Regions from separate parts of the Bradyrhizobium sp. USDA 4502 genome, predicted to be linked through region 1. Evidence: riboswitches for the same ligand, from Rfam matches in the RefSeq annotation. Region 1 holds a riboswitch; the other holds the start of a gene.
The links. Region 1 has a riboswitch for cobalamin ahead of ACVW1B_RS42990 (ribonucleoside-diphosphate reductase subunit alpha). Riboswitches for the same ligand answer to the same signal wherever they lie in the genome.

Region 1 (3,167 bases):
GTGAGATGAGAGCGATCAGCTCTGAGACATTGGTGAGTCTCGATCGCAGTTTCTATGCAGCCTGGCCTGATGTCGGGTTGGCACGCTTTATCGGCCTCGATGTGTCGGCAGCGGCGGTCAGCTATGCGAAGAATGTTGGCCTTTTAGAGCAGGGCATTGTCGCTGACCTTGAAAAGGAGGCGCTATCGATGGACAGCGCGCGCATTCTCCGCTCCGTGGATGTTATCATGTCGACCGGATGCATCGGCTACGTTACCGAGAAGACGTTCGGCGAGATTCTCGATGCGGCAGAGAAGCAACCATGGATCATCTCCTTCGTGCTACGAATGTTCCCATTTGAATCGCTCGCCGCGACGTTCGCAAACCGTGGTCTTGTGACAGAACGTCTTGCCGGCGCAACGTTTATCCAGCGTCGCTTTCGCGATGCTGAAGAATTTGAGAGCTGTTTGGCCAGCTTGGCGGCCCTTGGCGTGGATGCCACCGGCCTCGAATCGGAAGGGCTGTTTCACGCCGATCTGATCTTGTCTCGCCCCGAGGCGGATGCGCGCGCCATGCCTTTGGAAGACATTGTCACTGTCGCCAGCGGCAGGGGACGGCCGATCGGACCCCGTTACGTTCATGTTGAAAGTAAGGAGGGCTTGCAGGTCGCGCTGGAGCCGTGACAGGCGTGGGACCACTGTGCAGCGCGATTCGGTTCGGGGCTGGATGCAAGGCCATTCCGGTCGACGGCGCGCCAGAGCCGATGTTGTTCGCCCGCGAGTGGATAACGAATTCGTCCAGATGCCATTGGTCGCGGCGAGCAGGAGCGCTGCGAATCAAATCAAGCGTCTGGCCGAATTGCTCCTCTACTGACGCGCCGTTTCTTAGATTCCATCAATGCGACGTGCGAGCCAGGAATTCCCTCGACCTTTGCGCAGGCTTGACGGAAACCGGTAATGCAGCCCAACGGCATATCCAATCACCTGCAGCAGAAGCCGACAGCGGCGACAAAGTCGTCCGGGCTTCGGTATGTTTTTGCGTTTCAATCTGGATCTCCCCAGTTGACGAATCCCGGCGAGTAGTGCCTATGTCTAGCCAGTCACGGTCTTCTGGCCCCAACATTTTGTAGGTCGGAAGCTAAGAGGGAACCCGGTGCGCCGAACGGCTACTCCGGGGCTGCCCCCGCAACTGTAAGCGGCGAGCGGTTGTCATCATGGTCACTGGCGCAGCACAGCGCCGGGAAGGCCGACAGCCGCGGCGACCCGCGAGCCAGGAGACCTGCCGCGACTGAACGAAAGTCCTCGGGCGGGGTGCCCCGTTGGGTCGCTTGCAGCCGGAGACGTTTGACCGGTTTCCTCGCAAGTCATCCGCGCAGTCCCCCCCGCCTAACATCGCGGGGTTGCCGATGTCGCCGTCTTACGATTTCGATCAGCATGGTCATCTCATTGAGGAGCCGGCGCGCGTGAGGTCGCAGCCATTGCAGGCAGAGCCCAGCGCGCCTGAGTTGTGTCTTGTGCCGCCGCCGTCGCCGGCCCCGCTGCCGTACCCCCTTGCGCCATCGCCAAAGCCGGCCGATCTCAAGCTCGATCGGACGCGCGACGACCTGTTGACGCCGTTCGGCAAGCTGACGCTGAGCGACCGTTATCTGCTCGCCGGCGAAATGATCCAGGACATGTTCGCGCGGGTGTCTTGCGCCTTCGCGGATGATGTTGCGCATGCCCAACGTCTCTACGATGCGATGTCTCGGCTGTGGTTCATGCCAGCCACACCGGTGCTCTCCAACGGCGGCACGACGCGCGGCCTGCCGATTTCCTGCTTCCTTAACTCGGTGTCGGACTCGCTCGAAGGCATCGTGGGCACCTGGAACGAGAACGTATGGCTTGCCTCTAACGGTGGCGGCATCGGCACCTACTGGGGCAATGTTCGCTCGATCGGCGAGCAGGTGAAGGGCGGCGTTACCTCAGGCATCATCCCGTTCATCCACGTCATGGACGGCCTGACGTTGGCGATCAGCCAGGGCTCGTTACGGCGCGGCTCGGCTGCGGTCTATCTCGATATCCACCATCCCGAGATCGAGGAGTTCCTCGAGATCCGCAAGGCGTCCGGCGACTTCAACCGCAAGAGTCTCAACCTGCATCACGGCATCAACGTCACCGATGAGTTCATGCGTGCCGTAGGCGCCGGCACTGCGTTCGCTCTGCGCAGTCCGAAGACCAAGGAGGTTATCCGCGAAATCGACGCCCGCCAGCTGTGGCAACGCATCCTGGAGAACCGGCTGCAGACGGGGGAGCCTTATCTCTTGTTCATCGATACAGTGAACCGCGCGCTCCCCAAGCACCAGCGCGAGCTCGGCCTCAAGGTCTCAACGTCCAACCTGTGCAGCGAAATTACCCTGCCGACCGGCATCGATCATCGCGACGAGGAGCGTACCGCCGTGTGCTGCCTGTCGTCGCTCAACCTCGAGACCTGGGACCAGTGGAACGAGGAGCCTGGCTTCATCGAGGACGTCATGCGCTTCCTCGACAACGTGCTGACCCACTTCATCACGGTGGCGCCGGGCGTCATGAAGCGTGCCCGCTACGCCGCCTTGCGTGAGCGTTCCGTCGGCCTTGGCGTCATGGGCTTCCACTCGTTCCTGCAGGCCAAGAGCATTCCGATGGAAAGCGTCGTGGCCAAGTCGTTCAATCTGAACATGTTCCGGAAAATCCGTCGCGATGCTGATGCGGCATCCGTGACGCTCGCGCGCGAGCGGGGGCCGTGCCCGGATGCCCTGGAACGAGGCGTGATGGCCCGCTTCAGCCATAAGATCGCGATCGCGCCGACCGCCTCGATAAGCATTATCTGCGGCGGCACCAGCGCTTGTGTAGAACCCATCCCGGCCAACATCTACACCCATAAGACCTTGTCCGGCGCCATCTCGGTGCGTAATCGGCATCTCGCCAAGCTGCTGGCCGCCAAGGGCGCCAATACTTCGGCGATCTGGCAGTCCATCATCGCCGCCGAGGGTTCGGTCGCCCATCTCGACATCCTCTCGGAAATCGAGAAAGCGGTCTTTCGCACCGCCTTCGAGATCGACCAGCGCTGGATCGTCGAACTTGCCGCCGACCGCGCCGCGTTCGTCTGCCAGAGCCAGTCGGTCAACCTCTATCTGCCGGCTGACGTCGATAAATGGGATCTTCACATGCTGC
Region 2 (3,167 bases), 2.6 Mb from region 1:
GTCGCAAGCTGGAACGTCTTCTGCGTGGTCGACAGTGAGATCAGATTACTGACCGGATCGACGCCGACCGCGTACTGGCCATAGAACGCGAGGTTCTTGATCGGCTCGTAAACGAGCCCCGCGCGCCAGCTGGTGCCCGATAGCGCCGTCTCGAAACTGTTCGCCGGCGTCTTGTAGTCGGTGCGATCCACCTCGGGACGGTCATACCTGACACCGGTCACCAGCGACAACTGATCGGTCAGCAAGAGACGATCCTCGGCGAACAGCGCGTATTGATTGACGATCGCATTGAAGCCCGGCGTGGTCGCCGTCGTCGTCGCGAAGAACGATCCCGGATCGAACACGTAAGGATTGACCGACGACGCGCCGCCATAGGGCGAGTTGTTGGTGTGGGTGAAGTCGATCCGGTTGACGTCGAAGCCAGCGACGACCTGGTTCGCAAGGCCGAACACGTGACCGCTGAAGGTCGCATCCATCCGGTTGCCGAGCTGCTTCTGGTCGTGGAAGATCTCGATGTAGCTCGCGCGATCGATCAGCCGGGTCTTCGGATTCCAGGTATAGTTTTCGATGTCGCGCCAGTGCCGCTCGCTGGTCAGGTAATACAGCGTGTTGTTGACCTTGATGCCGTCGGCGACGTCCCACTCGGTCTTGAACTGGGTCCAGCTGTCCTGATAGCGGATCGCGCTGTCCAATGCGTTGTAGTTCTTGAAGCGCAGCGCATCCTGGATCGAACCGTTGATCAGCGGCGTGCCGAAATAGCGCGACGGGCTGCGGTCGCCGTAGTCCTCCGACAGCGTGAAGGCCAGATTGTCCGACGCCTGCACCCGCACGGCAGCGGAGACCACCGCGTTCGAGGTCTTGTCGCGATCGACCCAGCCGTCCGACATGTTGCCGGTGGCGTTGATGCGGTACGACACATTGGGATTGATCGGACCGGTGCTGTCCACCGAGAGCCGCCGGGTCATGTTGCTGTCGAGCGAAACTTCGGCCTCGTTGTAGGGCGTATTGAGCGGTTTCTTCGGGATCACGTTGATGACGCCGCCGATCGCGCCTTCGCCGTACAGCACCGAGGCCGGGCCGCGCAGCACTTCGATGCGCTGCGTCGACCAGGTGTCGTAGGGGAACGTCAGCGTGCCGGAGCCGATATAGAAGCGCGTGCCGTCATACAGCGTCATCACCGAGTTGCTGCCGGCAAAGCCGCGGGTGCTGAACGACAGGCCGCCATTGCCGGGTGCCGGCGTTGCGATGAAGCCAGCCGCGTCCTGGGTGACGGCATCGAGCACATTATGCTGGCCGCGTTCAGCGATGGTCTGCGCCGTGATGATCTCGACGCTGGCCGGCGTCTGCAGCGGCGTCAGATTGAGACGACTGCCGGTGCCGCCCTGCGTGGTGGCATTGAGCGTCGGCGATGCCGATCCCGGTACGCCCGACGCTGCGACGCGCGGCGCGTTGCCGGTTGTTGCGATCGTCGCGGGCCTCGGCCGCGCCGCGGCGGCCACGGCACGGCTTCGCGCCGCGGGCTTCGGCCTTGCCACAGCGGAAGGCGCGACCTCAATCGGATCGAGCCTGGTTGGTGGAGGCGTTTGTGCCGAGCCTTCGGCCGGCAACAGCAGCGATGACAGGGAGCAGAGAAGACCGAGGCGCCATTTGCGCGCAACGGGAGAGGACGGAGACATGAAAAGGACTCGCGGTAACGTGGCACGTCACCGCGAACGCGGACTGGCGCATTGCCCAAAAGGCAGTGCTCCGATCCCACCAGGACGCCCCCGCCCGATGTGCTCGCGTGTGACCACGACTGACGGCAGGTCTCCTGGCTCACGGGTCATCGCCTGTCGACGCCTTCCCGGGCCGATGGCCCAGTGGCAATTTGACGAAAGGCTCGCCGTTTACAGTTGCGGGGACAGCTGCGGCATTGGGGTTACCCTCGCACCGCATTCCCTTTTGATCCCCGAAGGGAACCGTCGGCAAAAACGATAGGTGCTGGCTGCAGGGCTGTCAATTCGATGCGATTGTCGCACACATGCTTTGCGAGATGCTGCTGCGGCGATGACACAGCGACGTCGAGGGCTGACGCCGAAAGGCAACCCGTCATCCTGAGGAGCGCGGCACGCGCGTCTCGAAGGATGCACGGCCCGGCTGGTGGCCGATTCATCCTTCGAGACGCTGCTTCGCGGCTCCTCAAGATGACGGGAAACGTAGGTTCGCGTCACTGAGCCTCGACACATCCCTGCATCACCTCATCAATCTCCGCGCGCGACAGCGCACCCATCTCGGCGATGAACACGATGCGCGTGCGCGGCACGCCGGGCGACGGCACGCCGCCCGCAGCCAGGGTCGCGCGGCCGCCGGCGAGTTGAAGCACGGTCAGCCGCCCGGGCTGCTCCACCGTCTCGAACAATCCCTTCGCCCGCGCCAGCTTCGGCGCCAGTCTGCCGATCGCCTGCTGCAAGCGCGGCAGCACGACGGGCCGCTCCGAGGTCCAGCTCAGCGTCTCGAAGCGATCGGACGCCGGCCGTCGCGGCGCGGTCTCGCGCGGAGCCGGCACATGATCGAGGTCCGTCGGGAACAGCAGCGCGGCCGGCACCTCGCCATGCAAGGCATCAACCACCACGGCCGCCGGACGCGCCGCGCGCACGGCGTCGCGGATCGCGGCGCACGCAGCGGCGTCAGTCAGATCGACCTTGCTCAGCGCCACCACATCCGCCGCCCGGAGCTGCGAGCGCAGCAGCGCATCGTTCAGCATCGCCGCAGGTTGCGTCGCGTCGACCACGCACAGCACCGTCTCCAGCGGCGCCTCCTTCCAGATCACGGGATCCATCAGGTTGCGCACGATGTCGGCGGGATCGGCGATCCCGCTGGTCTCGATCACGATGAATTCGGGACGCGGATCACGCCGCAGCAAGGTTGCGAGCGTGCGCAGCAGGTCGCCCTCCAGTGTGCAGCAGATGCAGCCATTGCTCAGGCTGACCACGCCGTCGCCGGCGCCGGCGATCAGCTCGGCGTCGATATTGATCGCACCGAAATCGTTGACCACGGCGGCGATGCGCCGCCCTTGCGCATGCGCCAGCAGATGGTTGACGACGGTGGTCTTGCCCGCCCCGAGAAAGCCCGCGACCAGCAGGATCGGGACCGGCACATTAGCCTCCGGTGACGGGCCGGCGCACCGG

Region 2: it holds a riboswitch for cobalamin, as region 1 does, so the genes downstream of both, ACVW1B_RS30970 (TonB-dependent receptor) here and ACVW1B_RS42990 (ribonucleoside-diphosphate reductase subunit alpha) in region 1, are expected to answer to the same signal.

The regions. Positions count from the first base shown of each region.
Region 1 covers NZ_JBSSGF010000001.1:9,232,195-9,235,361, forward strand. Annotated here, with positions in the region: gene ACVW1B_RS42985 (class I SAM-dependent methyltransferase) at 1-662, shown strand, start outside; cobalamin riboswitch at 1,065-1,279, shown strand; gene ACVW1B_RS42990 (ribonucleoside-diphosphate reductase subunit alpha) at 1,442-3,167, shown strand, end outside.
Region 2 covers NZ_JBSSGF010000001.1:6,622,115-6,625,281, forward strand. Annotated here, with positions in the region: gene ACVW1B_RS30970 (TonB-dependent receptor) at 1-1,499, opposite strand, end outside; cobalamin riboswitch at 1,784-1,978, opposite strand; gene ACVW1B_RS30975 (CobW family GTP-binding protein) at 2,207-3,136, opposite strand; gene ACVW1B_RS30980 (amidohydrolase family protein) at 3,138-3,167, opposite strand, start outside.